DNA from 3 places in the Lysinimonas soli genome. Region 3 is predicted to be linked to each of the others. Evidence: predicted binding sites of a transcription regulator. Region 3 holds the regulator's gene; each other region holds the start of a gene.

Region 1 (10,288 bases), 770 kb from region 3:
CCCCCTACGGCGACGACGCGTTCAACGAGCTGTTCGCGCCGCTGATGGAGCCGAGCGACCTGCTGCTCGGCCGCAAGACCTTCGACATCTTCGCCGGCTACTGGCCCCAGCACGCCGACAACTGGCCCGGCATCAACGAGGTCACGAAGAACGTCGTGTCGCGCACCACGACGGCGCGATCGGCGCGATCGGCGTGGTCGGCGCGATCAGTGCGTGTGATCGCGTGGTCGCGCGGTTGTTAGAGGCGCGTCGCGACGTAGACCGTGTTGGATGACGTGCCGCCGGTGAGCGGGTTGTCGAAATCGACGACGTGCGCCTCAACCCGAGCGAACGCGGAGCCCGCGATCGCGACGAACTCGTCGTCGGGGGGATCGTCCGACCAGAGGGCGAACACGCCCTCGTCCGCGAGGTGCCGGGTCAGCGCTCGCAGCCCGGATGGGGTGTACAGGTCTGCGTGACTGGGGTCGAGCTGGTGGCGTGGGGAGTGATCCACGTCGAGCAGGATCGCGTCGTAGCGGATGTCGGACGGTTCGGGTGCGCGTCGCATGACGGCGAAGAAGTCGTCCAGCACGAGGCGCGTTCGCGGGTCGCCGGTGAGCGACTCGGAGACGGGCAGCAGGCCACGCTCGTGCCAGTCGATGACGGCCGGCATCGTGTCGATCACCGTCATCACGCTCACTCGCGGGTCGCGCAGGGCGGCGATCGCCGTGTAGCCGAGTCCGAGGCCCCCGACCAGGACCTGCAGATGGTCGCCCCGGACTGCCGCGAGGCCGAGGCGGGCCAGCTCCTCCTCCGCCACGGTGAACAGGCTCGACATCAGGAACTCGTCGCCCAGCTTCACTTCGAAGATCTCGACGCCGAGCGACGCGTCGGTGCGCCGCCGCAGTGTGAGGTCGCCCATGGGGGTGGGCTGCCAGTCCAGCTCTTCGAATCGCGCGCTCACCGGCTGCAACTTGTCATGCCCCCACGGTAGGCCGGATGCCTGCCGCCGACGACCAGTTTCTGGCGCGGTGGTGCGTGGCGGCCCTGGTCAGGCGTGCTGCGGCGAGCCAGCGTGACGTGGCGAGCCGACGTTGAGCGGTGACCGCACAGGTGCTCAGTTCGTGCCGGCGCGCCCGCGACGGTAGACGGCGTTCTTCGGGATCAACGGGTGCGCCTCGCGATGCAGCCCGTCGCCGGGCGGCGGCTCGAAGCGATAGTCGCCGCCGAGCCGTCGGATGCGCCAGCCATTGTTGTGCACGAGGAGATGATGATGGCGGCACAAGAGGATCCCGTTGCTCACGTCGGTGGCTCCGTGATTTCGCTGCCACTCTTCGATGTGGTGGGCTTCGGTCCACGACGGTGGCCGGTCGCAGCCGCCGACCGCGCATCCGCCCCAGATCGCCGCGAGAGCGGTGCGCTGAGCGTCGGAGAAGGTGCGGCGGCTTCGTCCGAGCCGGAGCGCCGACCCTGCGACGTCGAACTCGATCGCGAGAAAACCGTCGGCGCACGCGAGGCGCTCGACCGTGGCGATGGAGACGGCCTCGGTCTGACCCTCGATCCGCCCCGCGCCGGCACCCCGGGCCAGGTCGGAGGCGGTGACGTGCACGCGCACCGCGGGCTTGCGGGTGCCGAAGACACGGCCGGAGTCTGCGCACGCGGCGATCCGGACCATCTCGACCAGGGCATCCACTGCCAGCTGTTCGGTGGTGCGCTCGTCGCGGATCACGGCGTCGGCACGTGCTGCAACCTCCGGGTCGACGAAGCGCGGCCCGCCGCGGCGCGGCGAGGTCACGGCATCGACGGCGTCGGTGACGAGAGCCGCCGATTCCGGGTCGAGGAGGCCGACCAGCCGCGTCATGCCGTCGGGCTGGCGAGTCAATCGCAGGAAGCGCTTGTCGCGCAGCGCCGCCTCGCGATCGATGATGCCCGCCTCATCGAGTTCGTCGCGCAGCTCGCGAGCCTGTCGGGCGACCTTCTCGGGCGGCAGGGAGGCCGCGGATTCCAGCAGCGAGTGGGCGGCATCCGCGAGGTCGTCGGCCGCGACGGTGGGGGAGGGCGCGCCGAGCCCGGTCTGAATGGCGGCGGCCGCTCCGATCGAGAGGGAGCCGGTGGTGACGTGGGTGGCGACCTCGCCGAGCCAGGGCGCCGGGTCGCTCATCATGGTGCCAACGGCGGTGATCGCGCGGGCCTCGGTGCCCGAGGTGCCGGTGAGCTGCGACACCAGCGCGTCGGCCGTGCGCGCTCCCGCCCGCTGCGCGAGTCCGTCGTAGCCGAGCTCGAGGGTGGACCGCGCGGCCACCACACCTGCCAACATTGCCAGCCCGGCATCCACCTCGCGGCGCGCCTGCGCCCACGCCCGCATCACCTCGATGAGTTCGAGATCGTCGGCGCGCGCGATGCCCTCGAGGGCGGGAACCTCGAGGGAGACGGTCGCGGTGATGGTCACGAGATCATTCTCCCAGAGAGAGAACAAAGATTCTAGAGGTTACGCCATAGTAGTGGATAAGTATAGAAGAAATATTCTATGAAGGAATCGAGACGAGCCACCATCGGTAGCGTCATCCACATGAATGCCCTGCCCGCAGCCCCGAGCGCCGAACCGCTGCAGGTCGTGGCCGCGGTCCTCATCCGCGATGCCGCGGTCCTGGCCTGCCGCCGTCGCCCCGGCACGTCGGCGGCAGGCCTCTGGGAGTTCCCCGGCGGCAAGGTCGAAGCCGCCGAGTCGCCCGAGCAGGCGCTGCGCCGCGAGCTTCGCGAGGAGCTCGGCATCGACGTCGACGTGCTCGAGCTGATGCATCGCGAAACCACTCGCGTGGGCGAGCTGGATGTCGATCTCGCCTGCTACGCGTGCAGCACCGTTGCGCTGGGTCCGATCGCGAGCACCGACCACGACCGAGTCGTGTGGCATCCGCTGGACCGACTCGACGAGCTGAACTGGGCCCTGCCGGACCTCCCCACGGTCACCCTGCTGAGCCGGCTGATGTGATGGTCGGCGGGCAGCGCGCCTCGAACGCTTGAACACTCGAACACTCGAACACTCGAACACTCGAACGCTCAAGCGCTCAAGCGCTCAAGCGCGGGCGCCCACCCGCCCCAGCTCGTCGAGACGGGCGACGATCTCGTCATCCAGGCGGATGTCGCCCGCGGCCACGTTCTCGACCAGGTGATCGAGGTTGCTGGTCCCGGTGATCAGCAGGATGCCGGGCGCGTGCTGCAACAGCCAGGCGAGCCCGATCTGGGCGGGCGTCGAGCCGAGGGCGGCCGCGGCATCCTGCACCACCCGCTGATCCGCCACCTTCGCGAATCCGTCGAACGCCGAGCCGAGAGGGAAGTACGGCACCCACGCGATGCCCTCGCGCGCGCAGAGCCCGAGCAGATCCTCGTGCTCGCGGTTGAGCAGGTTGTAGTAGTTCTGCACGCAGACGATCGCCGCCGGCAGCGCCTGCTGCAGCTGGTCGAGCCGGACGTTGCTGAGCCCGATCCCGTCGAGCTTGCCCTCGTCGCGCAGGGTGATGAGCTCGGCGAGCTGGTCGTCGAGGTCGACGATCTGGTCGCCTGTGGCGATGATGCCCGGCGCGTTGTCGGTTCGGCGCAGGTTGACGACACCGAGGCGGTCGACCCCCAGTTGCGCGAGGTTGCTCTCGACCTGCGCGCGCAGTTCCGCGGGCTTCTGGGCGGGCACGAGTCGCGCGCTCGCCTCGTCGTCGACCGCGCCGATCTTGGTGGCGAGCACGATGTCATCGCGGTCGGCGTAGGGAACGAGCGCCTCCCGCAGCCGCCGGTTCGCCTCGCCGTCGCCGTAGAAGCTAGCGGTGTCGAAGTGGGTGATCCCCAGGTCCACCGCGTGGCGCACGATCGCGATCGCGTCGTCGGCGGGGATGGCGGGCCGCCCGCCCCGCTCGGCCAGCTGCATGACGCCGAAGCCGATGCGCGCCACGGGGGTGCCCGCGAGCGTCCAGGTGCCGCCGGGCCGGGGGATCGTGGTGTCGGTCATGCGCGTCTTCTCTCTGCCATACTCTTCAAAAGCGGAGGTTCCTCCGCATCTCGACGATAGCAGAAACGGAGGTGCCTCCGCATGGCCCGAGTGGATGCCGAGCGCAACCGCGAGCGCATCCTCGAGATCGCGACGCGCGCCTTCACGACCGGCGACGGTTCGGCACCGGTCCCGCTCGAGGCGATCGCCCGCGACGCCGGGGTCGGCATCGGCACCCTGTACCGGCACTTTCCGACCCGCGACGCCCTCGTGCAGGCGGTGCATGCGACCGAGCTCGCCGCCCTGCTGGCGAAGGCCGACGAGCTGCTGGCGCGGCACGAACCCGACCGCGCCCTGCGACTCTGGATGGACGACTACGCCGCGTTCGTCGCCGGCAAACGCGGCATGGCCGAGAGCCTGCGCGCCCTGACGCAATCCGGCGCGGTGTCACCGATGGACACGCGAGCCCGGGTGACGAGCACGATCGGGCAGCTGCTGGATGCGGGCATCCGGGCGGGCACGCTGCGCGACGACGTGCGGGCCGAGGATGTCGCGGCGAGCCTGGTCGGCACCTTCCTCTCGCTCGACCGCTCGGCGCCGACCGCCGAACGCGATGCCCAGGCGACGCGGATGCTCGACCTGCTGTTCGACGGCATCCGCGTGCGCGGCTAGCCGGGCGCCAGCGCAGACCCGACCTCCTCGCGGTACTGCGGCGCTAAGCGCAGATCGACGTCGCGCTCTTCACTCCGGTCAGCCCCAGTCCACGCACATGGACGCCGCTTCGCTAGAACCACACCGCCACACCGCCGTGATGGGAGCAGGTGCCCTGCCGATGCGCCGAGTAAGAGAGGGAGCCATCCTTGCACTGAGCGGTCGCCCCGCCATGGTCGGCGGGTGCCGCGGGTGCCGCGGGTGCGGCGGGTGCCGCAGGCGCAGCCGGCGGCGCGACCGGTGGCGGCGAGAGGTAGAGCACCACGGTCGAACCCGCGTAGAGGGGCGTCCCCGCCGCCGGGCTCTCTCGGCTCACCGTCCATCCCGTCCAGTCGGCCGGAGCCGGCTGGCCATCGGCGGTCTGCAGGGTGACGGCGAATCCCGCCGCTTGAAGCGCGGCTTGAGCGGTCGCGGCGGCGGAGGTCGAAAAGTCGGTCAGCTGCGCGATGACCGGTGTGGGTGTGGGGGTGGGTGTGGGAGTCGGCGTGGGACTGGCCGTCTCAGGCTCGCTCGTCTCGCTGCTGGCCGGCGCTGAACTGCGGGTGTCGCTCGCCGACTCTGTGCTCGGGCTGTGCGGGACGATCGCACCTCCGACGATCAGAAGCACCACCGACGCGGCGATGACGAGAGCGCGGATGCCCGACGACGCCGGGATGTTCAGCCAGGTTCGACGCTTGGTTGCGACGGCGATGATCCCGGTGATGAGCCCGGCCAGGCTGACGACGAGCAGGAAGCCTCCGAAACCGGCGCTCAGTCCGATGAGTGCAGCCAGCAGAACGAGGCTGCCGACGATCCAGAAGAGGGTGGTCGGACGCCAGGCGTTGCCAGAAGGGGCGGGGGCTGGGTCCACCGCGACAACCACAGCCGGCGCCGCATCCGCGACCGCCGCCGCGCCCGCGGCCGGAGTCGCACCCGCAGCCGCCGCGGCACCCACCCCGGCTTCGCTGAGCGGCACGCTCATCTGGCTCCACCGGGCTCCGTCCCACCAACGAAGTCGGGTCGGGTCGTTCGGGTCTGCGAGCCAGCCTGCAGAGGGAAGGGACATGGTCAGCTCGATTCGTCGAGGTCGATGGCTGCGACCAGATCGGCCACGTCCGGCTCTTTGCTGAGGTCGATCGGCGCGACCGTGAGAGCGGCGCCTCGGTAGTTGACGACGAGATCGGTCGAGGCGTCGTGCAGGATCGACGTCGCCGACGCCTGATCCCACGCGACCCCGTTCAAGGTCGTCCGGTCGAACGCGGCTGCGGCCAGTGCCTCCGCGGCGACGGCACCGAACCCGTTCGGGGCAGCGGTGCGAACCGCCACGATCCGCGCGGAGGTCAGGCCGGGCGCCACCGCCAAGGCTTCGCGAACCGTCACCAGCAGATCCCCCGCGACGAGCTCGCGGTAGTAGGCGTCGCGATCCTTCTTGGTCATCTTGCGGATGCTGAGGTTGCCGGCATCCGTCGTGGTCGGAAAGCGGTCGGGTACGACGGTGTCGTCGGGCACCATGACCACGAGGGAGGCCTCGGGCCCGTCGATCGAGAGCACCGCGGCGGCGGCGTCGTTGTCTTCGAATGCCCGAGTGAGCAGCTCCTCGGTGACATCGGGGTCGTTGCGCAGCAGCTTGGCCCACCAGTCGCTGAGAAACGCGGCACGCTCATCCCGCTGCCGCACCCTCTCCCGCGAACTGCAGAGCGGCGAGCGCCTCGGCGGCCCGATCGGCTTCCGCCTTGGCGGCTTTGCGCTCCGTTCGCGCGAAGACGCGGATGCCGACGAGGTTCTGCTTGCGCAACTGCACACGAAGCGGCGCCACGTCGATCGGTTGAGGGTCCGGCTCGGTGGGTTCGGTCATCTCGGCGAACGAGTGACGATGCAGGGAGAGGATGCCGTTCAGCGTCGCCCGCAGCTCCTGGGCCGTCTGCAGTTTGCTCGCCTGCAACGGTGTCATTCCGGTGACCGATCTGACGCCGCGGGACGAGGCCGAGCCTCGCCCCCCGCTCAGGCTGGAGTAGTAGCTGACCGGCCCGAGTCCCGTCGAGAAGCCGGCCCGGCCGCCACCCACATGGACTCTGGCGATTCGCGGCCCCACGCTGGTTCGTATGCCGCGGCTCGACGCGCGGACCCTGATCCCGGGCGCAACACGAATTGAGAACCCCATGACGACGACGTCCTCTCGGAAGGGGCGGTGTGCACCTCGGTGCAGCACCGAGGCTAACGAGAACGGTCGTTGGCCGCGTCCCCCGGTGTACCCCGCGACGTTCTGATCGACCTGATCGACGACGTCGAGGTCCTACGGCCGAAGAGCGGGCGCAGGATGAGCGACGTCACCGAGTAGCGGGATGCCGCGGGTGCGAACGCGGCGACGGCCACCGAGAGAGCCATCATGATCGGGTACTGGGTGATCAGCTGGTCGGCGAACCAGTAGTTGCAGAGTTCGGCCACCGAGACGAGCGCGACCGGGAGGGTCAGGATGCCGAGCACGAGCGCCACCCCGAGGGCGGTCTCCACGAGCGGCACCGCGAACCCGAACAGGTCGGGGACCCGGCCGAGGGCGTTTGCGGTGAAGAACCTGTAGAAGTCCGGAACCCGCGGGTTCTGGGCCGTCGACTGCACGACGAGAAGGATGTCGGCCCTGCCGAATCCGGCGTGATATTTCAGGACGCCCTCGTTGATCCACAATGCACCGAGCGCGACCCGGGCGAGGGTGGCGACGATCGCCGCCACCCTCGCCCCTCTCATCGAGGCCGCCATCACGACAGCGGCGCGGCACCGAAGACGGCGAGGGCCTTGTCGCAGTGCTCGACGAGGTCCGTGTACTTCGAGGCGTCCACACCGGAGGGAAGGGTGAAGGTCTGTGTGGGCTTGTCCCACGCCACGGTCGCGATCTCGATCCCGGCTGTGGTGTCGGATTCGCTGGTCCCGTTGGCGAGGTAGAGGTGAAGGTCGGGTCCCTGATCGGAGGAGAAGCCGGTCAGCGTGATCGTGTCGCCGGTGATGGTCACGGTTCCCGAGGCCTTCTTGCCGTTGAGCCCGGCGAAGGTTCCGGTGAGGTTCACCGTGGAGTTCGCCGCGGCGGTCGAGGAGTCGGCCGAGCCGGCCGCCGGAGCGCTGGACGGGCTGCTGCAGCCCGCAAGGGCCGAGACCAGGGCGATTGCGATGGCGCCGGTGGCGAGAAGGGTCTTGGTACGCATGAGGAAGATGTCCTGTTCTGGTGTCGTCTGGCTGCCGCGGCTGCGGCGACAACCGCAAGACAATCAACCGGAGCGGGGCCGCCGGCCGAAACTTTCAACGACGTAATCGCACATTTCAGAGCCGTAATATCCATCCGCGGAATCGATCGGGGTTCGCGTCTACGCTCGAAGTCATGCGCGCCGGAGCCCGGATCATGGTCATCGAGGATGACGCCACCGTGCGCACGGTCGTTGCCGATCATCTTCGTGCCGCGGGATGCGAAATCGCGCAGTATGCGGATGGCGCGAGCGCCCTCGCCGCTGTTCGGGCACGGATCCCGGACCTGATGATCCTCGATCGCATGCTGCCCGTGCTGGACGGGGACGAGGTGTGCCGCCAGGTGCGGGCGTTCTCCGACGTGCCGATCATCATGTTGACCGCGCTCGACAGTGTCGACGACCGAATCGCCGGCCTCGAGGACGGCGCGGACGACTATCTCTCCAAACCGTTCTCCCTGCGCGAGCTGCAACTGCGGGTCAACGCCCAGCTGCGTCGCGCAACGGCGGCAACAGCCCCCCTGGAGTTCACGGCCGGCCGCTTTCGCGTCGACCCCGCCCATCGCCGCGTCTGGGTGGGAGGGCGGGAAGTGGCACTCACGGCCCGCGAGTACGAGCTGTTCCTCTACCTGGTCCGCAACGCCGAGCGCGTCGTCAGCCGCGAGGAGATCCTTCGCGAGGTGTGGCAGTGGGCGTTCGGTGACGAATCCACCGTCACGGTCCACGTGCGAAGGCTCCGCGAGAAGATCGAGACCGACCCCCGTTTCCCGTGCTTCCTCACCACCGAGTGGGGTGCCGGGTACCGGCTGACCGTCGCGGAAGGTGTCCGATGCTGAACGCATCCGAACTGGTCCTCGTCGCGGTGACCACCCTGACAACGACCGCCGTGGTGGCGACCTTGACTTTCGTGCTGCTGCGCGTGCTGCACCGGGCGGGTGCTGCGGCCAAGCTGGCCATGGTGCTCAGCGGTGCCGTGATCTCCATCGCCGCGTCGACGGTCGCCGTCGCGCTCGAGATGTACCTCTCCGGCCACGATGTGATCGTGCTCGCCTGGGTGATCGGAATCTCCGCCGTCATGAGCACCGCAGCGGCATGGCTGATCGCCCGCTCGGCCGTGAGGTCATCGGTCGCCACCCTCGTCGCGTCCACCCGCCGAGTGGGCCACGGCGACGTCGTGGAACCGTCGACCACCGGTCTGCCCGAACTCGACGCTGTCTCGGCGGAGCTGGCCGAAAGCTCCCAGCGCCTGGCCGAGGCGCGCGCCCAGGTGGCCGAGCTCGACAACGCACGCACGCAGTTGTTCGCGTGGATCTCGCACGATCTGCGAACCCCCCTCGCCGGGATGCGCGCCATGGCCGAGGCGATCGAGGAAGGCACGGCAGGCGACCCCGATGAGTACATCCGCCTGATCCGCGCGAAGATCGACACGGTCACCCAGATGGTCGGCGACCTCTTCGAGCTCTCGAGACTCCAGAGCGGCACTCTCGAACTGCATCCCGAACCCGTCATCCTTCTCGACCTGGTCTCTGACGCAGTGTCAGACGTGCACGCCATCGCCTCCTCGCGCGGGATCGCGATCGCACAAGACGGCGTCGATGGCCACATCATCTGGGCCGACGCGAGAGAACTCACCCGCGCGATCGGAAACCTGCTGGCCAACGGGGTGCGACACGCGCCCGACCACAGCACCATCCTGATCCGCGCCGACACCCTCGAGAACGACCAGCTCATCCTCAGCGTCATCGACCAGGGCGAAGGCGTGACGGCCGAGAACCTGGGTCACATGTTCGACGTCGGGTGGCGGGCGGACGCCTCCCGCACGACCCACACCGGCGGAGCGGGGCTGGGTCTCGCCATCGTGCGCGGCATCGTCGAAGCCCACGGCGGTCATGTGCAAGCGCGACGCACGGATGAGGGGTTCCAACTCGACCTCATCCTCCCCGCAGCCGGCTAGGGTTCTGCTCCAGCAACCGCCGATTCGTCACCCGGACCCGCGCCGCAGCCTCGCCACCGGCGTCGCCGCGATCCCTGCATCCCCCCGCCGGCCTCGCCCCGCCGGCCGCACGGCAACCCCTTACTGCAACCCCGCGCTCGCCTCCCGCAGCTGCTCGAGCTCCTCCAGTGCCAGCCGCGCGAACTCCTCCGAGGTCGCGCGGTCGCCCTCCAGCCAGCGGGTGAAGCCGCGCCCGAAGGCGAGCACGCCCAGTCCGCCGGCGACGGTCGCGGTCGGTTCCGGCACCCCGCGGCTCACGAGGGAGCCCGTGATCGCCGCGGCGAGGCCGAGGCTCTTCGCGGCATCCCGTTGCTGCAGTTCGGCGCTGGCCGCGATGACCGCCCGCACCTTCGGGCCGAGCTCGCGGTTGACCGGGCCGAGCGCCGTCGACATCTTGACGAGACCCGCGGCGACCGCCTC
Region 2 (10,288 bases), 290 kb from region 3:
GTCTCGGTGATCGCGATCCACGGCACGGCCGACCGGAACATCCCGTACGACGGGGGAGAGGGGTCGGGCGTCGCCAGGATCGACGGCCCCTCGATCCCGTCGGTGAACCGGCTCTGGCGCACCGCCGACTCCTGCGACCCGCCGAGCTCGACCGTGTCGGGCGACGTGACGAGCTCGATCGCGGCGTGCCCGGGCTCGCGCGCGGTCGAACTCATCACGATCGCCGGCGCCGGTCACCAGTGGCCGGGCTCCACGCAGGGCAGGCAGGGGGCCGATCCGCCCTATCCGGGACTGGATGCCACCTCGGCGATCTGGACGTTCTTCGCGGCGCACCCCGCGACCTGAGTGCCTGGGACCGGCGCGGTTCACCCGGAACGGCGGGGCCAAGGTCCTGCCGCAGCCGCCCTGCGGCGGGCTAGCGTCGAGGCATGGCTTCGGTGGTCGCGTGCCCGTCCTGTGGCGTGAAGAATCGGGTGCCGCTCTCGGCGGCCGGCAAACCGCGGTGCGCGAAGTGCGGCGCCGATCTGCCGTGGCTCGTGGAGGTCGGCGACGACGAGTTCGGATCGGCCGTCGAACGCAGCACCGTCCCCGTGCTCGTGGACGTCTGGGCTCCGTGGTGCGGACCGTGCCGCATGGTGAGCCCCGTCGTCGAGGGCTTCGCGCGTGAGCGGGCCGGGAGCCTCAAGGTCGCCAAGGTCAACTCCGACACCTCGCCGCAGGTCTCGGCGGCGCACCGGATCCAGAGCATCCCGACGCTGCTGCTCTACGTCGGCGGGCGCGAGGTGGCCCGCAGCATCGGGGCGAAGCCCGCTCCACAACTGCGCCAATGGCTGGATGCGGAGCTGGCCGCCCACCCGCACTGACGTGAGCCTGTGGAGAAGTCCGACCGCAATTTCCCGGGCCGGTTCACACTGTCGGCATGAAGCGGATTCTCGACCGACTGCGCGAGGAGCGCGGCGACGTGCCCGGCTGGGTGCTGATCACCTTGATGACCGCGGGCTTGGTGATCCTCATCTGGGGGCTCGCCGGTCCGGCCCTCAGCGAGATCTTCCAGAGCGCGATCGCGAAGGTCACCGGGCTCTGAGCCGTGCCTGCGTTCGACGGGGCCCTCCGGCGGTCGGCCAGGGGCGCTCGTCGGCGGGCGGCCGGGTGGCGGCACCGGGTCGTCGATGACCGCGGCTCCGCGGTGGCGGAGTTCACGATGGTCGGCGCCCTGCTCACCGTGCTGACCCTCTCGGTGCTGCAGCTCGGGCTCGCGCTGCACATCCGCAACACCGTGCAGGATGCCGCGGCCGAGGGAGCGCGGTTCGCCGCCCTGGCCGACAACACGCCCGCCGACGGGGTGCGCCGCACCTCCGAGCTCATCGCCCTCGCGATCGGCGGCGACTTCGCCCAGGACGTGACCGTGAGCCAGGGCGCCTGGCGGGGGCATCCGGCCGTGACGGTCACCGTGCGCGCCCGGCTGCCGGTGATGGGGCTCATCGGCGTCGACGGAGGACTGGAGGTGGCGGGCCATGCCGCGATCGAGACGCTGGACTGACGGGCCGGGCGTCGCGGTCAGTATCGGTCGCCGCATCCACCCGATCCTCGCTGCGTCGCACTCCGAGCGCGGATCGGCGTCGCTCGAGTTCATCACCGTGGGCGTGCTGCTGCTCGTGCCCACCGTCTATCTCGTGCTGACCCTGTCGGCCCTCGAGAACGCCGCCTTCGGGGTCGAGGGAGCCGCCCGTCAGGCCTCCCGGGTCTACGTGCAATCGGCCGACGGCGACGATGCCGAGGCGTCCGCCCGCGCGGCGATCGCCGTGACCCTGGCCGACTACGGACTCGATGCCGATCACGCGACCGTCGAGGTGAGCTGCCGCCCCGATCCGGCCGACTGCCTCACCCGGCGGGGCTTCGTGACGATCGCCGTCTCGGCGACCGTGCCGCTGCCGCTGGTCCCTCCGGTGCTCACCCTGAATCTGCCCGCCGGTATCCCCGTGCACGCGGTCGCGAGCGAGCAGGTCTCCCGGTTCTGGGGCGCGAAGTGAGGGTGGCGGCTCGCGGGCGGATCGAGCGGCGCCTGGCCGACGACACCGGATCGACCCTGCCGCTCGTCGTCTTCTACGGCTTCCTGGGCCTGGCCCTCGTGCTGATCGTCGCGGCGGCGAGCTCGCTCTACCTGGAGCGCAAGCGCCTGTTCACCCTCGCCGACGGCGCCGCGCTGGTCGGGGCGGAGTCGTTCCAGCTCGACGCCGTGTCGTTCGGCTCGCACGGGCCTCGTCCGGTGCTGCAGCCGGGGGAGGTGCGCGCGGCGGTCGCGAGCTACCTGGCGGGCAACCCGATGGACGAGTTCGACGCCCTCGTGGTCGAGCGGGCGACGACCGTCGACGGCGAGAGCGCGACCGTGACCATCTCGGCGGTCTGGCATCCCCCGGTGGTCACCGTGTTCGTGCCCGAGGGGATGCGCATCGAGGCGACGGCCGTGGCGCGCTCGGTCTTCGGCTGAGCGGGGGATCGCCCGAACGGAGCTATCCTCGGGCCATGGGGGCCGAGGCGATCTACGTGCGGATCGCCATCCGGGCGCCTCTCGAGCGGGTCTGGGAGCTCACCCAGACCCCTGAGCTGCACAGCCGGTGGGACCTCCGGTTCAACTCGATCGTCCCCACCGAGACACTGCCGTCCGGGGGTTACCGCTTCCGGTACGAGCGCACCATGCCGTTGCACACCATCCGCGGCACCGGCACCTCGATCGGCGAGCGACGCAGGCCCGACGGGACTCGCACCTCGGCGCTCCGCTTCGACACCGGCGACCGACTGTCACCATTGGGGAACGGTCGCGGCTACTGGCGCTACGAACCGCACGGCGACGGCACCGTCTTCATCACGGGCTATCAGTACGCGGCGAACTGGGGAGTGCTCGATCGTCTCGGCGTGCGTCGTCTCGTCGGCTGGATGACCGCTTGGAGTTTCGACCGGCTGCGCATCTGGGCCGAGACCGGCGTCGAACCCGAGCGCTGGCCCGTGTGGTCGGCGTTGCGATTCTGGAGCGCGGGGCGGCCGCGCGCGTCCCGGTGCGAGCGCCGCGCGCCCGGACGCGATGCGATGGCCGACGCGCCGGCGACTCTCGATGGTCTCGAGGCCCCGTGACGTCGGTGTTCGAACGCGCGATGGGCGCCGATTTCGCCCGGTTGCACCCGATGCTGCAGCGTCGCTTCGGTGTGGGGCTCGAGGCCGGCTACGCCTGCGTCGGCACGGGAACCATGAAGCGGATCCGGCGCGGGCCGTGGTGGACCGTGCCGTTCCTCCAGATCGGCCGCCTGCGCAACATCCTGGTACCGGACCAGGGCACCGACGTGCCGTTCCGGATCGAGAACTATCCGTATCGGGACGAGCTCGGTCGCGAGACGGTCACCTTCGTGCGCGAATACCGGATCGGCGTCCGCGAACGTCGTTTCGACGCGACCATGATCTTCAGCGAACGACGCGGCGGGATCGTCGACTATCTCGGCACGCACCAGCATCTCGCGGTCGACCTGGCGCTGGCGGTGGACGACGACGGATCGCTGCACCTCAGATCGGATGCGCAGCGCTTCTACGAAGGGCCCCTCGTCGCCTTCCGCTTCCCGATGCTGTTCAGCGGGCGGGCCGAGCTTCATGAGCGGTTCGATGACGCGGTCGGCGTGTACCGAATCCGTCTCGAGGTGCGCAACCGGGTCTTCGGATTCCTGTTCGGCTACGAAGGCGAGTTCCGGTGCGAGTTCCCCGAGGCGCACGACGCACCGGCCCGCCTCAAGCCGGTGCGGACCGAGGCTCGGGAGTAGCGCCCCGCCGCCCCGAATAGCGCGGCACGAACACGCGCAGCACGATCGCGCCCGCGAGGCCGAGCACGCCCAGAGCGCCGGCGGCGAACGGCAGCGAGACGAGCGCCGTGAGTCCCGACACGATGAGGGGCGCGGCCGCGCCACCCGCGTCGTTGGTGAAGCGCCAGGCGCCGAGGAAGGGGGCCGGATGTCGTGGATCGGCCAGGTCGGCCCCCAAGGTCATGAGAATCCCGGCCCCGATCCCGTTGGCGAGCGAGAGGAACATCGCGATCCCGATGAACCACCACACCGGTCCCGGCAGGAAGGCCGTGAACGCGAGCGCGAGATGGCCGATGCCGAGCCCGATCATCGACGGGACGGCCGTCCACAGCCGGCCGAAGCGATCCATGATCCACCCGCCGGCGAAGAACAATGAGAAGTCGACGGCGCCCGCGATGCCGATGATGATCGAGGTCTGCGTCTCGTGCAGGCCGATGCTGACGGCCCAGAGCGGCAACAGCACCTGGCGCGAGGCGCGGAGCGCCGCGACCATCGTCGAGCCGAGGCCGAGGGTGAGCAGCACCTTCCGGTAGGCGCGGATCGTGCGAAACAGCCCGTGCGCCTCGTCGCCGACCTCGCGCTCGCCCGCCGTCTCGTGGCGCCCGGCCGACGCGCGATCGGCGGTGGCACCGAAGGTCTTCTCGGGGTCGGCCAGCACGATCAGCACGACCGCCGCGGCGAGGCAGCAGGCGACGTGGATCCAGAACGCGCTCGCCGCCGAACCCGTGAGCTGGATGATGGCCGCGCCCAGGAACGGGCCGACCAGGTAGCCGAAGCGGAAGGTCCCGCCGAGCGTCGACAGCGCCCGTGCCCGATACCGCTGGGGAACGAAGCTCGTCATGAACGCGTGCCGCGCGAGTGCGAACACCGCCGTCGCGATTCCGACGACGAGGATGCCGAGGGCCAGCACCCACGGGTTCGGCGCGAGCAGGGCGGTGAACAGCCCGAGCACCGAGAGGCCCGAGGCCGCGATCATGGCCGTGCGTTCGCCGATCCGGGCGATGACCGCACCGCTCGGGATGTCGCCGATCAGCTCGCCGACCACGAGCATGCCCGAGACGAACCCCGCGATCGCGAGCGTCGCCCCGACGTTGCCGGCCACGACCGGGATCACCGGGATGACGGCTCCCTCGCCGATCGAGAACAGCACGGTGGGCAGCAGGGCGGCGAGGGCGACGGACCGCCAGCGAAAGGGTGTCTCGGCGGCGGTACTCATGGCTCGTGAAACGTTACCCCGCCCGCTCCGCCGGGCCGTGCTCCGCCGCCGCGCTCGGTCGGCGGTCGTGCCGGCCGCCGGTGACATCTCCGGGGCGCCGGTAGACTCGCTCCCGCCATGATCGATCTCGACCTCAGCGACCAGATCGCGACCCTGCGACAGACCTTCTCCGACATCCGCAGCGTCGTGGGCGTCGACAAGCTCGAGGCCGAGATCGCCGAGCTCAGCGCGCAGGCCGGCGCCCCCGACCTCTGGGACGACCCTGAGGCCGCGCAGAAGGTGACCAGCGCGCTCAGCCACCGGCAGACCGAGCTGGCGAGGATCGAGAGCCTGCAGCGCCGGCTCGACGACCTCGAGGTGCTCATCCAGATGGCCAACGAGGGCGACGACGCCGAGAGCGCCGAAGAGGCCAAGGCCGAGCTCGTCTCACTGCAGAAGAACCTCGGCGAACTCGAGGTCACCACGCTGCTGAACGGCGAGTACGACAACCGGCCGGCGGTCGTGACGATCCGGGCGGGAGCCGGGGGAGTGGATGCCGCCGACTTCGCCGAGATGCTGCTGCGCATGTACCTGCGCTGGGCCGAGAAGCACAAGTACCCCGTCACCGTGATGGACATCAGCTACGCCGAAGAGGCCGGCATCAAGAGCGCGACCTTCGAGGTGGATGCCCCGCACGCGTTCGGCACGCTGAGCGTCGAGGCCGGAACGCACCGCCTGGTGCGCATGTCGCCGTTCGGCGCGGCGGGCAAGCGCCAGACGAGCTTCGCGGCCGTCGAGGTCATCCCGCTGATGGAGGAGACCGAGTCGATCGAGATCCCGGAATCCGACATCCGCGTCGACGTCTTCCGCTCGAGCGGACCGGGCGGGCAATCCGTCAACACGACCGACTCCGCGGTGCGCATCACCCACCTCCCGACCGGAACCGTCGTCTCGATGCAGAACGAGAAGTCGCAGATCCAGAACCGCGCCGCGGCCCTTCGCGTTCTGCAGTCCCGCCTCCTGATCCTGCAGAAGGAGGCGGAGGCCGCCACCAAGAAGGAACTGGCCGGCACCATCACGGCGAGCTGGGGCGACCAGATGCGAAGCTACGTGCTCGCGCCCTACCAGATGGTCAAGGACCTGCGCACCGACTACGAGGTCAACAACCCGACGGCCGTGTTCGACGGCGATCTGGACGGCTTCATCAACGCGGGCATCCGCTGGCGCAAGCGCGACATCGAGGAGTAGGCGGGTGGGGCGTCGTGCCCCCTCATGCGGCGGACGCGCCCGGTCGGCCGTGCTTGCTCCTGTCCGCATTGCCTCCTCATCGTCCGCGTGCCTCTCGCCCACAGGCCGCTCCTCCTCCTCTGCTCTCTTTCTCTCTTCCTCTCCCTCCCGTCCTTCTTCCTCCTCTCCCGTCCTCCCGTCGTCCTCTCCTCCACAAGGCGACTTCCGCGAAGATCTTGTACTAGTACATATCTTCGAAACTTGGGAGAATGGACGCATGTCCGCTCCCGCATTTCATGAGTTCTCGGTGAGTACGGCGCGGGCGCTCTCCGATAGCGATCTGATGCAAGCCCAGCGTGCGGTTGCCGAGGTGCGCCGGCGAGTGGATGCCTCTGCCGCCGTTCTCGCCGCAGAGCTCGCCTACCGATCGCGCCGAGACCTCGGCTATGAGGGCCTCGCCCAGAAGCTCGGAGCGCGCACGCCCGAGAAGCTCGTGCAGCGACTCACCGGATCGACCGCGAGAGAAGCGCACGTCATGGTGCGGGTCGGGGCTCTGATGTCCGAGGAGTCGCCGCTCGGAGCGGTGGGGGTGGCCGTGACCGAGGGCGCCCTCTCGGTTGACGCGGCCGGCGCGATCCAGGCGGGGTTGGGGGCGTTGGACGGGGTTCCGGTCGAGAAGGTCGCCGATGCGGCGCGTGAGCTGCTCGTTCAGACCGAGGTGCTCACTGTCGAGCAGCTGGCGGCGCGAGCGCGCGAGCTCGCCGCAGAACTCGATGAGCACCGTGTCGCCGATCGCGAAGAGCGTCTGCGCGAGCAGCGCTACCTTCGGCTGTCCCGGCAGTCGGATGGCATGACCCGGCTCACCGGCCTTCTCGATCCGGAGTCAGCCGCGACGGTGGCGGCCGCGTTCGACGCCGCAACGTCACCTCGCCGCGGTGGGCCGCGCTTCGTCGACCCGACCGCGGCGGCGCACGCCGAGGAGCTGCTTCGCGATCCCCGAACCACCGAGCAGATCGGTCTCGATGCGATCGTGGAACTGCTCCGGATCGGCGTGGCGGCTGATCCGGCAACCGTGGTCGGCGCTCGACAGCCCGCGGTGCAGGTGCTCATCGCAGAACGTGACCTTCGTCGTCGCTCCGGTGTCGGGGCGATCGAGGGCCAGGCAGCCCTGATCGGCATCGACACGGTCGAGCGGCACGTCTGCGAAGGCGGTGTCGTGCCGGTGCTCTTCGACAGTGACGGCCAGGTCGTGAATGTCGGGCGGGAGCAGCGACGCTTCACACGGCGCCAGCGCATCGGGCTGGCTGCCCGCGACGGGGGATGCCGGTTTCCCGAGTGCGATCGACCACCGGCCTGGTGCGAGGCTCATCACATCGAGGAATGGCACCGAGATCACGGCCGCACCGACATCGCCGACGGCGTGCTCCTGTGTCGCTTTCACCATCTCCTCGTGCACAACAACGGGTGGAAGGTCAACCGCAGCCGTGGGGACTACTCGATCGTGCCGCCGCGGTCGGCGGATCCGAGTCAGAGACCGATTCCGGCGCCGCCGAACAGTGTCGTCGCCCGGCGACTGCTCACCGGCTGACGCTGCTCATCTGCTCAGGCCCAGCTGCTGCCCATCCGCCAAAGGGCGAAAGGGGGCACGAGTGCATCGCGTCTCAGCGGATGGGAAAGAGCTCGAGAGTCGTGCCTCGCGCCAACGGCAGGTTCATCTGAACGGCGTACTCCGGCGGGTACTTCGCCAAGAATGCCGCATCGACCAGCTCATCGACGTCGTGCGAATCCTGCAGCGCCACCGCCACGTCGATCTCGCCCCCCGCGATGTGAGCGCGATGCGTCCGCAGCGCGTCTCGATACCAGACGGCATTCGGGCCCTTCCACGAGCGGACGAACACGCGGCCGTCGATCTCGAGCACCCAGACCAACCTGCCGGGGTGTTCCGCGCCGCCGGAGGGAGCCGGTGTGATCAGGATCTCCACGACATCGTGCAGGCGGGTCAACTCGGCGGTGTTCCACTCGGTCATGCGATCAGCGTAGACGGGAGGTCCGGCCGTCCCCCGTGCGGGTTGACGTTTCTGGGAGTCTCGGGGCGGAGAGTGTCGCAACCGGCCTCTCATCGCACGGTGCCTAGCCTGTAACACGATGATTCGCTTCGACCAGGTCAGCAAGATGTACTCCGGGACCAGCCGTCCCGCCCTCAACAGCGTCGACCTCGAAATCCTCAAAGGGGAGTTCGTCTTCCTCGTCGGAGCCTCGGGCTCGGGCAAGTCGAGCTTCCTGCGGTTGGTGCTCAAAGAGGAGCGACCCTCCAAGGGCAAGATCCACGTGCTCGGTCAGGAGCTCAACACGCTCCCGAGCCGCAAGGTCCCGTACTTCCGGCGCAGCCTCGGGGTGGTCTTCCAGGACTTCCGGCTGCTGCCGCAGAAGACCGTGTTCGACAACGTCGCGTTCACGCTCCAGGTGATCGGCAAGAGCAAGGGCTTCATTCAAGAGGCCGTGCCCGACGTGCTCAAGATGGTCGGACTCGGCGGAAAACAGGGTCGGTATCCGCACGAGCTGTCCGGCGGTGAGCAGCAGCGCGTCGCGATCGCCCGGGCCATCGTCAACAAGCCCGCCATCCTGCTGGCCGACGAGCCGACCGGGAACCTCGACCCGGCGACGAGTGCCGGCATCATGAGCCTGTTGTCGACGATCAACGCGAACGGGACCACCGTGATCATGGCGACCCACGACTCCGGCATCGTCGATCAGATGAAGCGTCGCGTGATCGAACTGATCAGCGGCCAGGTCGTCCGCGACGAGCGGGCGGGCGGATACCAGACCCAGGCGATCCCGGTGCAGAAGTTCGACATGACCGGCGGCCTCGGCAGCCGGACGTCTCTGGCGACCGCCCGGCCGCCGGCCCCCGAGACCAAGGTCGAGCCCGCCGCCAGCCCGTTCGAGCCCGCGGCCGGCACCGACTCGATCGAGATTCCGGTGGCTCCGCGGACCGTCGCACCCGCCCCGCGCCTCGCGCCGGAATCCGGCCATCCGACCTCCACCCCCTCGTGGGTTCCCGTGCCCAAGCGCGACACGCCGCCTGCCGCCGCGGCGGCTCCCGCAGTCGCGCCGACACCTGCCGCCCCCGCCGCCGCGCCGGCATCCGTCACCCCCGTCGAGGCCCGCGACGAGCAGCCCGAGACCCCGCCGGCTCTCAACGCCCCACCGCCCGCCCTCAACGAACCGGGACGCCGCGCATGAGACTCGGGCTCATCCTCGGCGAGGTGGGGCAGGGATTCCGCCGCAACCTCTCGATGGTCATCTCGGTGATCCTCGTCACCTTCATCTCCCTGACCTTCTTCGGCGCCGCGATCCTGCTGCAGTTCCAGATCAACCAGATGAAGGGCTACTGGTACGACCGGGCCCAGGTGGCCGTGTACTTCTGCACGGATGTGTCGGTCGAGCCCTCCTGCAACGCGACCGAGGCGAGCGCCGACCAGATCGCGGCGGTCAAGGCGCAGCTCGACGGCACCACGCTCAAGCCGTACATCAAGCACGTCGACTTCGAGAACCACCAGCAGGCGTACGAGAACTTCAAGAAGCAGTTCGCGGGAACCTCCTTCGCCGACCTGGTGACGCCCGAGTATCTGTCGCAGACGTTCCGCGTCAACATGAAGAATCCGGGTCAGGCCGAGATCGTCATCGATCAGGTCAAGGCGATGCCCGGCGTGGAGCAGGTGGAGGACCAGCGCACCCTGCTCGATCCGATCTTCTCGATCATGAACGCGGCGAGCTACACGGCAATCGGGATCGCCGGCCTCATGCTCGTCGCCGCCGTGCTGCTCATCTCGACGACCATCCGGTTGAGCGCCTTCTCGCGACGCCGCGAGCTGGGCATCATGCGACTGGTCGGCGCCTCGAATCGCTTCATCGAGACCCCGTTCATCCTCGAGGGCATGCTGGCCGCTCTGATCGGATCGGTGCTGGCCGCCGGCGCGATCGTCGCCATCGTGCAGTTCTTCGTGCAGGGGTACCTGCAGCA
Region 3 (10,288 bases):
CGTGAAGTGGCCGCCGATGAGGTGGTATTCGAAGCCCGCGGGCTCGCCGGAGTGCACCAGGTACGGCCGTCCCGAGATGTCGACGACCGCCTGCGCGAGGGCCTCGTCGAGCGGGACGAGCGCGTCGCCGAATCGCGCGATGCCCGCCTTGTCGCCCAGCGCCTGCTTGATGGCCGTGCCCAGCACGATGCCGGTGTCTTCGACGGTGTGGTGCACGTCGATCTCGGTATCACCCTGGGCCCGGACGGTCAGGTCGACCAGCGAGTGCTTGGCGAAGGCGGTGAGGAGGTGGTCGAAGAACGGGACGGTCGTGTGGATCTCGGACCTGCCCACGCCGTCGAGGTCGATCGCGAGGTCGATGCTCGACTCGCTCGTCTCGCGCGTCAGCGCCGCAGTCCTAGGTGCCATGTGCCAAGACTACCGGCAGCTTCAGTGCGCGCCGCCGGGTCCCAACTCGGCCAGCGCCTCGAGGAAGTAGCTCGTCTCGGCCGCGGTTCCCGCGGTCACGCGCAGCGCCCCGGGCAGGCCGACATCGCGGATCAGGATGTCGCGCTCCAGCAGGGCGAGGAAGGTCGCGTGCGGGTCGTCGACCCCGTCGAACAGCACGAAGTTCGCCCAGCTGTCGAAGGCGCGGAAGCCGAGCTTCGGCAGCTCGGCCAGCAAACGGTCGCGCTGGCCGGCGATGTCGTCGACCATGGCCAGCATCTCGGGCGCGTGCTGCAGCGCCGCGACCGATGCCGCCTGGGTGAATGCGGACAGGTGATACGGCAGCCGCACCAGGCGCAGGGCATCGGTGACGGCGGGATCCGCTGCCAGATACCCGAGCCGGGCCCCCGCGAACGCGAACGCCTTGCTCATGGTGCGGGAGACGAGCAGGCGTTCGCGACCGGGCAGCAGGGTCAGCGCGCTGGGTGCACCCGCCGGCATGAACTCGGCGTAGGCCTCATCGACGAAGACGATGCCGTCGCTCGCCTCGTACGCGGCCTCGATCGTCTCGAGCGCCACCGGCGTACCGGTCGGGTTGTTGGGTGCGCAGAAGAAGACGAGGTCGGGGCGCTGCGCCTCGATCGCGGCGACGGCGGTCTCGGGCGAGATCGCGTAGTCGGCATCGCGCTCGGCCATCAGCCATCGGGTGCCCGTGCCTGCGGCGATGATCGGATGCATCGAGTAGCTGGGCGGGAACCCCAGCACGCTGCGCCCCGGCCCTCCGAAGGCCTGCAGCGTCTGCTGGATGATCTCGTTCGACCCGTTCGCCGCCCAGATCTGCTCGGGCGTCATCTCGTGTCCCAGGTAGCGGGCGAGCTCCTCGCGGAGCTCGGTGAACTCGCGATCCGGATAGCGGTTCACGGTCAGCACCGCGCGGGCGAGCGACTCCACGATGTGCCGCGCGACCCCCTCGGGGATCGGGTGCGTGTTCTCGTTCACGTTCAGGGCGTAGCGCACCGGTTGCTGCGGCGCGCCGTACGGGTGCTGCCCTCGCAGGTCGTCGCGGATCGGAAGGTCGGAGAGCGAGGCCACCGCCCGATCCTACCGAGCATCCGCACTGCTCCAGGTGGACGCCGAGGGGGGTCGGCGGCCACCTGGAGCGACGGGCATTCGAGCCAAGACTGCGCCTTGGCCGGTAGTCGTTAGCTGTTGTACTTCGAGGGGATGGCGAGGCGTTGCCCCGGCTGCACCTCGGCGGTCGACAGGTTGTTGAGATCGACGATCTCGGCGACCACATCGCGCGGATCGGCGTGCGGCGCGATCGACACGGCGAGCTGCCACAGCGACTCGCCGGGCTCGACGCTCACGTACTGGAAGGTCGCCGAGCCGCTCTGCGTGCCCGCGGCCGCGCCGAACGCGCCCACCCCGAATGCCGCCGCTGTCACCGCGAGAAGGAGAGCGATCATGATCGCCACTACGACGCGCCCGCGCCGGGTGATGCGCAGACGCGGGACGGTGTAGCCGCTGTGGTAACTCATGGCGCTCATGTCGACTCCTCCACGTGGTGCACGGTGCCGTGCGGGCGAAACTTGGACAGGTTGCGCATCCGGGCCTCGGCCGGAGGCTCAGATGCGAACCTGTGTTCCGAACATACCTTCGATCGAACATATGTTCAAGCCCGTCGTCGGTCATTCGCCGACAATGTCACGACACACTCGAACAGATGTTTGCCGCATCCAGCCGAAGCGGATACAGTTTCGATCGTCGGGGACGATTCGACCACCGACCACCGACATCCGCCGCACGCCGACTCGACGGGCGCGAACCGAGGGAGCAGACGATGAGCGACGAGACCGCCGGGCGACCGGCTTCACCGGAGCGCGCGACCACCCGCAGGCGCACCAGCCTGAGCGACAAGCAGTTGGCGATCCTCGAGGTCATCCAGCGCTCGGTCTCGTCGCGGGGCTACCCGCCGAGCATGCGCGAGATCGGCGACGCCGTCGGTCTCGCGTCGCTCTCGAGCGTGACCCATCAACTCAACCAGCTCGAGCTCAGCGGCTACCTGCGCCGTGACCCCAACCGCCCCCGGGCGCTCGAAGTGCTGATCGAACTCGAGACGCCGGACGCCGACAACGCCGGTCCCTCGGTGGCGGATGCCGCGATGGTGCCTCTGGTGGGCCGCATCGCCGCGGGCATCCCGATCACGGCCGAGCAGCAGATCGACGAGGTGTTCCCGCTCCCCCGCCAGCTCGTCGGCAAGGGCGACCTCTTCATGCTCAAGGTGATCGGCGAGTCGATGATCGACGCGGCGATCTGCGATGGCGACTGGGTGGTCGTGCGCCAGCAGAAGACGGCCGAGAACGGCGAGATCGTCGCCGCCATGCTCGACGGCGAGGCGACCGTCAAGGTGCTGCGTCAGCGCGACGGCCACACCTGGCTGCTGCCCCGCAACTCGGCCTTCGAACCGATCATGGGCGACGACGCCGAGGTGCTCGGAAGAGTCGTCGCGGTGCTGCGCTCGGTCTGAGCTAGACGGCCGAGAGCGCCTCGAGCCGACGCGACGACTGCTCGTCGAGCCAGCGCTCCACGACCGCCATGAACCGCACGTGCTCGTCGCGGAACACGGTGTGGCCGGCGCCGGACACCGTCTCGACCGTCATGCCGAGGTGACGCAGCCGGGTCGCCACGGCATCCGACACCAGCAGGCTCTTCTCGGCGAGCACGACGAGGCTCGGCATCACCACGCGCACCGGCGGTACGAGTAGACGGGTGTCGGCCATGCCGAGGACGGTGCGCTTGTCCCAGTCGGCGAGGGTCGCCAGCTCGATGTCGACGTCGGCGGCCTCCCACTTGGGATTCCATCGCACCAGAGCGGACCGGCGCGGGCGCGGGGCGAGGGCGAACACGAGCTTCATCGCGAGGCCCCGGATGCCGCGCGGGAACGCGAAGGCCGGGTCGACGTAGATCGCCGCCCGGGGCGCGAGACGGTCGGCCACGAGACTGGCCACGAGGCCGCCGAGCGAGTGCCCCATCACGACGTCCGGGCGCGTGGTCAGCAGCGGCGACACCGTCTCGACGACATCGTCCGCCCATTTCGACGGCGAATACCGCGGGGCGCGCGGACTGCCGCCGTGGCCGGCGAGGTCGACGGCGATCACCCGGAATCCCTTGGCGACCAGCTCGTCGGTCACCCGGTGCCACGCGCGGTGGTCGGACATGATCCCGTGGATGAGCAGCGCGGTTCGCGGACCGGTTCCCGTCTCGTGCACCGCAAGCTTCATGCCCCCAGGGTAGGTCGCTCCGCTGTGCGCTTGCCCTGTCCCAGCCCGGTGCCCGCCGTGAGGCCGCGGGCCCGCGCCGAGAACCAGAAGAGAACGAGCACGCCCACCGCGGCCCCCGCCACCCCGATGGTCAGGCGCGCAACGAGAAAGACCAGGTTCGGGTCGAACGGGGCGTCTCCGCCCATGATCCCGTGGACCCAGGTGACAAGTCCGGCGGCGAGTCCAGCCACGACGACCGCTGACTGGGCCAGGACGCGAACGGCGGAGCGCAGGCGGGTCGGGCGAGCGGGATCCGGTGAGGCGCGACGCAGCATGACGATCGCCCACACGCCGACCACACCAAGTCCGCCGACCGAGCTGACGTGCTGCAACCATTTCGCCACGGGCAGCGGGCCGACGCGAACGCGCAAAACGTTCACGTGGTCGACGAGCCAGCCCGGGTGCGTGAACGAATCCCAGATCAGATGGGTGGCAGCGCCGACCAGCACCGAGAGCAGGAGAACCGCGACGGTCAGAGGCCAGCCCCATCCCGGTGGACGCCATGCCGTTCGCTGCTGGAACGGGATTCGACGGCCGATGCTTCGTGGCAGGAGGTCGATGATCGGCTCCCGCAGCAGGAACCACCACAGCAGCGCACCGATGACCCCGAGAACCAGGTCGACCGACACCAGACCAAGCAGGCTGTGTGACAACGCCCGTGGCACGAACAACGGAACGTAGTAGGGGATGTCGGGCGCCGTCGTGCCAACGACAAGCGCGGCGGGCAGCAACGGAGTCCGCAGCAGCGGTATGGCGGCTGCCACATGGCTCGGGGTGAACGGCATTCCTCGACGTTACCGACCGCACGGCGGCCCCGCGCCGAGAGGTCGCACCCCGTCGTCACGGCACGTCGCCGGGCAACGGGGTGCGACCGCCTCGGGTCACGGGATGAGGGCTACTGGCTCACCGAGAGCTTGGCGCGCTCGGCGCGGGTGGCCGCGAGCATGTTCTCGAGCGAGGCGACGGTCTCGGCGTAGCCGCGGGTCTTCAGCCCGCAGTCCGGGTTGACCCAGACCTGCCGTTCCGGGATCGACGCGAGGGCGATGTCGAGCAGTTCGGTGACCTCGTCGACGCTCGGAACGCGCGGCGAGTGGATGTCGTAGACGCCCGGTCCGATGCCGCGGCCGAAGTGGCTGCGCTCGAGCTCGGGAACGACCTCCATCTTCGAGCGGGCGGACTCGATCGAGGTGACGTCGGCATCCAGACCGTCGATCGCGTCGAGCACCACGCCGAACTCCGAGTAGCAGAGGTGGGTGTGGATCTGCGTCGCGTCCTTCACCCCCGAGGTCGCGAGCCGGAACGACTTCACCGACCAGTCCAGGTAGGCGGCCTGATCGCGGGTCTTGAGCGGCAGGAGCTCGCGCAGCGCCGGCTCGTCGACCTGGATGATGCCGATGCCCGCGGCCTGCAGGTCGGAGATCTCGTCGCGCAGGGCCAGTGCCACCTGGTTCGCGGTCTCGCCGAGCGGCTGGTCGTCGCGCACGAACGACCAGGCCAGGATCGTGACGGGCCCGGTCAGCATGCCCTTGACGGGCTTGTCGGTCAGGCTCTGGGTGAAGGTCGACCAGCGCACCGTGATCGGGGCGGGCCGTGAGACGTCACCCCAGAGGATCGACGGGCGGGTCGCGCGCGAACCGTACGACTGCACCCAGCCGTTCTGGGTGACGGCGAACCCGTCGAGGTTCTCGGCGAAGTACTGCACCATGTCGTTGCGCTCGGGTTCGCCGTGCACGAGCACGTCGAGTCCGATGCGCTCCTGCAGCTCGACCACGTCACGGATCTCCTGCTCGAGGAAGCCCTCGTAGGCGGCCTGATCGATCTCGCCCTTCGCGAAACGTGCACGAGCGGCGCGGATCTCGCCGGTCTGCGGGAAGGAGCCGATCGTCGTCGTCGTGAGCGCGGGCAGGTGGAGCGCCGCCTCCTGAGCGGCCTCGCGGACGGGATACGGGCTCCGGTGGAAGGCGCTCTCGTCGAGCTTCGCCGCGCGCTCCCGCACGGCTCCGTCGCGCACGCCGGGAGCGTGGCGACGGTCTTCGAGAGCGGCGGATGCGGCATCCAACTCGCTCTGGATCGCGGCGCGGCCGTCGCGCAGACCGCGCGCGAGCACCGCGACCTGGGCCACCTTCTCGTCGGCGAAGGCGAGCCAGCTCTTCAGCTGCGCCGGGAGCCCGGGCTCGTCGGCGACCGTGTGCGGCGTGTGGAACAGGCTCGTCGAGGTGCCGACCGCGACGTTGGGGCTCACCAGACGCAGGGCCTCGAGCTTGTCGAAGGCTGCGGCGAGGTCGCCGCGCCAGATGTTGTGACCGTCGATCACACCGCCCACGAGCACCTTGTCGGTGGCGGGAGCGGTCGGGACCGCGCCCTTCACCAGGTCGAGGGCGATCGCGTCGATCGGCGCGGCCTCCAGCACGGGCAGGGCGTCGTCGAGCGAGCCGTAGGGCGCCGCGACCAGGATGCCGAGCGGGCGTTCCCCGCCGAGGGCCTCGTACGCCGTCTGCGCCGCTGCGAGCACCTCGCCGCGTGCAGCAGGAACCGACTCGCTGACGAGCGCGGGCTCGTCGAGCTGAACCCATTCCGCTCCGGCCGCGGCGAGCTTCTGCAGCAGCTCGGCGTAGACGGGAAGCAGCTCCTCGAGCTTCGACAGCGGGCGGAAGCCCTCCGGCGCCGACTCGGCGGCCTTGCTCAGCAGCAGGAACGTGACGGGGCCGACGATGACCGGACGGGTCGTGAAGCCGTCGGCCCTGGCCTCCTCGACCTCGCGCACGAGGCGCTCGCTCGCGAGGTGGAACGCGGTGTCGGGCCCGATCTCGGGCACCAGGTAGTGGTAGTTGGAGTCGAACCACTTGGTCATCTCGAGCGGGGCGCGGTCGCCCTCCCCCCGCGCCAGCGTGAAGACGTCGGCCAGGTCGAGCGCACCGTCGCCGTCGACGAGGTCGGCGAAGCGGCTCGGCACGGCGCCCACGGTCACGGCCGCGTCGAGCATCTGGTCGTAGTACGAGAACGACTCGGGGATCGACGAGTCGGTCTTGCCGAGCCCGAGAGCGGCCAGGCGGTCGCGCGTGGCGGCGCGCAGACCCGCGGCGGTCGCCTCCAGCTGCTCGGCGGTGGTCTTGCCCGCCCAGAAGGCCTCGACGGCGCGCTTGAGCTCGCGACGGGGACCGATGCGCGGGTAGCCCAGGATCGTGCCGGTCGGGAAGGGGGAGATCGTCATGCGGGGGTCCTTGCTGGATCGAGCAGGCCCACGGCGCCGAGAACGGCGAGCGGGGCCTCGTGGCGGTTGAAGGTGTACAGGTGGAGTCCGGAAGCGCCCCCGTCGAGCAGACGGGCGGCAAGGCGGCTGGCGTGCTCGATCCCGACGGTGGCCGGATCGTCGGCCGCCTCCAGATCGCGCAGAAGCATGGCGGGGAGGGTCTCCCCGCTGAGTTCAACGATACGGTGCAGGCGCGCTGCGCTCAGCACGGGCATGATCCCCGGCAGGATGCGCATGGTCACGCCGGCGGCGCGCGCGCGATCGACGAAGCCGAGGAACTCGTCCGCCTCGAAGAACAACTGCGAGATCGCCAGGTTGGCCCCGGCGGCCTCCTTGGCGAGCAGAGTGTCGAGATCCTGCTCGATCGAGCGTGATCGCGGATGCCCGTTCGGGAACGCCGCGACCGCGATCGTCACCTTCTCGCCGCTGGCCAGCCGCCGCGCGCCGGGGAACCCCGGTATGGGCACCTGGACGAACGGCACGCGCTCGGCCTGGACCCGGTGGATGAGCTGAACCAGCTCTCCCGCGCTGCGCAGGTCGCCGAGGAAGACGTCGCCCTCCTCGACCCCGGCTGGCGGGTCGCCCCGCAGGGCGAGGAAGCTGGTGACCCCGGCATCCAGGAACTCGCGGATCAGCCGGGACGCCTCGGCATAGGACGAGCCGACGCAGGTGAGGTGCGCCATGGGCTTGACATCCGTGTTGCGCAGCAGGTGCCGCAGCACGTCGAGCGAGACCCCGCGCGAGGAGCCGTTGGCGCCGTACGTCACCGAGATGAACTCCGGGCCGGCGGCGACGAGGGGACCGAGCGAGACCTGCAAGGCGGCCGCGGCGGCGTCGTTGCGCGGCGGATAGAGCTCGAAGGAGAAGGTGGGGCCGTCGGCGATCGCGTCAGCCGCCGGGGGCGCGGCATCGAGCGAATCGTCTCCGATCCCGAATGCCGCCACGAGCTCTCCGCCTCAACCGTCCGTGAGCGCCGCGCGAACGCACGGCTGCTTCCTGGAGCGGGTGCCGGGCTCGGCTGTCGCACCGCGCCGCCGATCGCGGCGCTCAGGACAGCGTAGCCGCCCGGCGGTCATATTGCCGACGGCGACGAGGCGACCGGTTCACCGGGCGGGGCCGGTGGACGGGTCAGGCAGATCAGACCTTCGCCGCCCCCAGTGCCGCCTTGAGCTGCTCCGCCACGCGCTCGGTGGCCATCACGGTGAGCCGAGTGCCTCGCTCGTCATAGCTCGTGTCGGTCACGCGTGCCCGGGCGTGAGCGAGCGCGACCAGGTCGCCGCGATCGAACGGAACCAGCATCTCGAGTTCGACATCCGGATGCGGCAGCTCGTCCGCGATGCGGGCCAGCAACTCGTCGATGCCCTCACCACTGCGCGCCGAGACGAACACGGCGTTCGGTTCGAGCCCGCGCAGCAGCAGGCGCTGGTCGTCATCCACGAGGTCGCTCTTGTTGAAGACGACGATCTCCGGCAGATCACGCGCCCCGACCTCGCCGATCACGTCGCGCACCGTGGCCAGCTGGGCGGCCGGATCGGGGTGGGCGCCATCGACGACGTGCACGATGACATCCGAGTTGCCGAGCTCTTCGAGCGTCGAGCGGAACGCCTCGACCAGTTGGTGCGGCAGGTTGCGCACGAACCCCACGGTGTCCGAGAGCGTGTAGACCCGACCGTCGGGGGTGCGGGTGCGTCGCACCGTCGGGTCAAGGGTCGCGAACAGAGCGTTCTCGACGAGCACCCCGGCCCGGGTGAGCCGGTTGAGCAGGCTCGACTTTCCGGCATTGGTGTAGCCGACGATGGCGACGCTGGGCACCTCGAAGCGATCGCGGTTCGCGCGTTTCGCATCGCGGGCCGGCGCGAACCCCTTGATCTGCTTGCGCAGACGGGCCATGCGGGTGTGGATGCGGCGGCGGTCCAGTTCGATCTTCGTCTCACCGGGACCGCGGCTGCCCATGCCGTTGCCCGCGCCCACCTGACCGCCGGCCTGACGCGACATCGACTCGCCCCATCCGCGCAGTCGCGGGAGCAGGTACTCGAGCTGGGCGAGTTCGACCTGGGCCTTGCCCTCTCGGCTCTTGGCGTGCTGGCTGAAGATGTCGAGGATCACGGCCGTGCGGTCGATGACCTTCACCTTGACCGCGTCCTCGAGCGCGCGGCGCTGGCTGGGAGCGAGTTCGGTGTCGGCGATCACGGTGTCGGCGCCGAGTGCCTGGACGACCGCGGCGAGCTCCTCGACCTTGCCGCGCCCGAAGTACGTCGCCGGATCCGGGTGCGGTCGCCGTTGCAGCAGCCCGTCGAGCACGACGGCACCGGCGGTCTCGGCGAGGGCGGCGAGTTCGCGCATCGAATTCTCGGCATCCTCGAGCCCCTGGCCGGAGTAGACGCCGATCAGCACGACGTTCTCGAGCCGCAGCTGGCGGTACTCGACCTCGGTGACGTCCTCGAGCTCGGTCGAGAGCCCACCCACCCGACGCAGCGAGGCGCGGGCGTCGCGATCGAACTGATCGCCGTCGGCCTCGGGGAGGAAGTCGACATCGGCGTCGGTGCTCAGCGCCTGCGCCTGCGTGATCGCCGTACGCGGCTCGCCGTCGGCGCCGAAACGGCTCACGCCCGCGGCCTTGGCGTCGTTGCTGGCCAGTACGCGGTCGAGCATCTGATCGTCGTTCGCGCTCATGATCGTTTAACCCTAGTTCCTTGTTTTCGATAGGTTCTCTGCATGGTTCCCCCCGAGCACTACTTCTCGGCGACGCCGGGAGGCGAGTTGGTGCTTCGCACGATCTCGGTTCAGCTGGCGGGGCGCCACCTCGACGTGACCACCGCCAACGGGATCTTCAGCCCCGAGCGGGTGGATACCGGCACCCAGGTGCTGCTCGGTCATGCGCCGAGCCCGCCGCCCGGGGGCAATCTGCTCGACCTCGGTTGCGGTTGGGGGCCGATCGCCCTCACGCTCGCCCTGGAATCCCCACGCGCCACCGTCTGGGCGGTGGATGTCAATCACCGCGCTCTCGACCTCGTGCGCCGGAATGCCGACGCGCTCGGCCTCGACAACATCAACGCCGTGACGCCCGAGGATGTTCCCGACGACGCGCTGTTCACGGCGATCTGGTCGAACCCGCCGATCCGGGTCGGCAAGAACGAGCTGCACTCCATGCTCGTGCACTGGCTGCCCCGCCTCGAACTCGGCTCGGATGCCTGGCTCGTCGTGCAGCGCAACCTCGGCTCGGACTCACTGCACCGCTGGCTGCAGGCGGAGTTCCCCACCGAGCTCAACGTCACCCGCGCCGCGACCAACA

Evidence for each region. Region 3 encodes LexA, which represses DNA repair genes until DNA is damaged. Its sites were predicted from a motif close to TCGAACANNTGTTCGA; they were not measured.
Region 1: the regulator LexA is predicted to act here: its motif matches at 2,492-2,507, upstream of ACFPJ4_RS00220 (HNH endonuclease signature motif containing protein).
Region 2: the regulator LexA is predicted to act here: its motif matches at 6,507-6,522, upstream of ACFPJ4_RS02520 (HNH endonuclease signature motif containing protein).

Annotation. Positions count from the first base shown of each region.
Region 1 is NZ_JBHSMG010000001.1:35,063-45,350, forward strand. It holds gene ACFPJ4_RS00210 (hypothetical protein) at 1-242, shown strand, start outside; gene ACFPJ4_RS00215 (spermidine synthase) at 239-943, opposite strand; gene ACFPJ4_RS00220 (HNH endonuclease signature motif containing protein) at 1,097-2,428, opposite strand; gene ACFPJ4_RS00225 ((deoxy)nucleoside triphosphate pyrophosphohydrolase) at 2,549-2,968, shown strand; gene ACFPJ4_RS00230 (aldo/keto reductase) at 3,053-3,976, opposite strand; gene ACFPJ4_RS00235 (TetR/AcrR family transcriptional regulator) at 4,058-4,627, shown strand; gene ACFPJ4_RS00240 (DUF3761 domain-containing protein) at 4,740-5,711, opposite strand; gene ACFPJ4_RS00245 (hypothetical protein) at 5,714-6,322, opposite strand; gene ACFPJ4_RS00250 (hypothetical protein) at 6,306-6,737, opposite strand; gene ACFPJ4_RS00255 (DoxX family membrane protein) at 6,860-7,372, opposite strand; gene ACFPJ4_RS00260 (DM13 domain-containing protein) at 7,399-7,839, opposite strand; gene ACFPJ4_RS00265 (response regulator transcription factor) at 8,013-8,711, shown strand; gene ACFPJ4_RS00270 (sensor histidine kinase) at 8,705-9,829, shown strand; gene ACFPJ4_RS00275 (TetR/AcrR family transcriptional regulator) at 9,950-10,288, opposite strand, start outside.
Region 2 is NZ_JBHSMG010000001.1:519,016-529,303, forward strand. It holds gene ACFPJ4_RS02470 (CE1 family esterase) at 1-345, shown strand, start outside; gene trxA (thioredoxin) at 429-863, shown strand; gene ACFPJ4_RS02480 (hypothetical protein) at 920-1,084, shown strand; gene ACFPJ4_RS02485 (TadE/TadG family type IV pilus assembly protein) at 1,088-1,540, shown strand; gene ACFPJ4_RS02490 (hypothetical protein) at 1,515-2,030, shown strand; gene ACFPJ4_RS02495 (pilus assembly protein TadG-related protein) at 2,033-2,488, shown strand; gene ACFPJ4_RS02500 (SRPBCC family protein) at 2,524-3,129, shown strand; gene ACFPJ4_RS02505 (DUF4166 domain-containing protein) at 3,126-3,803, shown strand; gene ACFPJ4_RS02510 (MFS transporter) at 3,772-5,058, opposite strand; gene prfB (peptide chain release factor 2) at 5,176-6,285, shown strand; gene ACFPJ4_RS02520 (HNH endonuclease signature motif containing protein) at 6,542-7,852, shown strand; gene ACFPJ4_RS02525 (DUF2255 family protein) at 7,926-8,291, opposite strand; gene ftsE (cell division ATP-binding protein FtsE) at 8,410-9,507, shown strand; gene ftsX (permease-like cell division protein FtsX) at 9,504-10,288, shown strand, end outside.
Region 3 is NZ_JBHSMG010000001.1:806,138-816,425, reverse strand. It holds gene hisB (imidazoleglycerol-phosphate dehydratase HisB) at 1-408, opposite strand, end outside; gene ACFPJ4_RS03920 (histidinol-phosphate transaminase) at 430-1,518, opposite strand; gene ACFPJ4_RS03915 (LysM peptidoglycan-binding domain-containing protein) at 1,629-1,973, opposite strand; gene lexA (transcriptional repressor LexA) at 2,267-2,953, shown strand; gene ACFPJ4_RS03905 (alpha/beta fold hydrolase) at 2,955-3,707, opposite strand; gene ACFPJ4_RS03900 (DUF4184 family protein) at 3,704-4,531, opposite strand; gene metE (5-methyltetrahydropteroyltriglutamate--homocysteine S-methyltransferase) at 4,642-6,957, opposite strand; gene ACFPJ4_RS03890 (methylenetetrahydrofolate reductase) at 6,954-7,940, opposite strand; gene hflX (GTPase HflX) at 8,134-9,669, opposite strand; gene ACFPJ4_RS03880 (class I SAM-dependent methyltransferase) at 9,712-10,288, shown strand, end outside.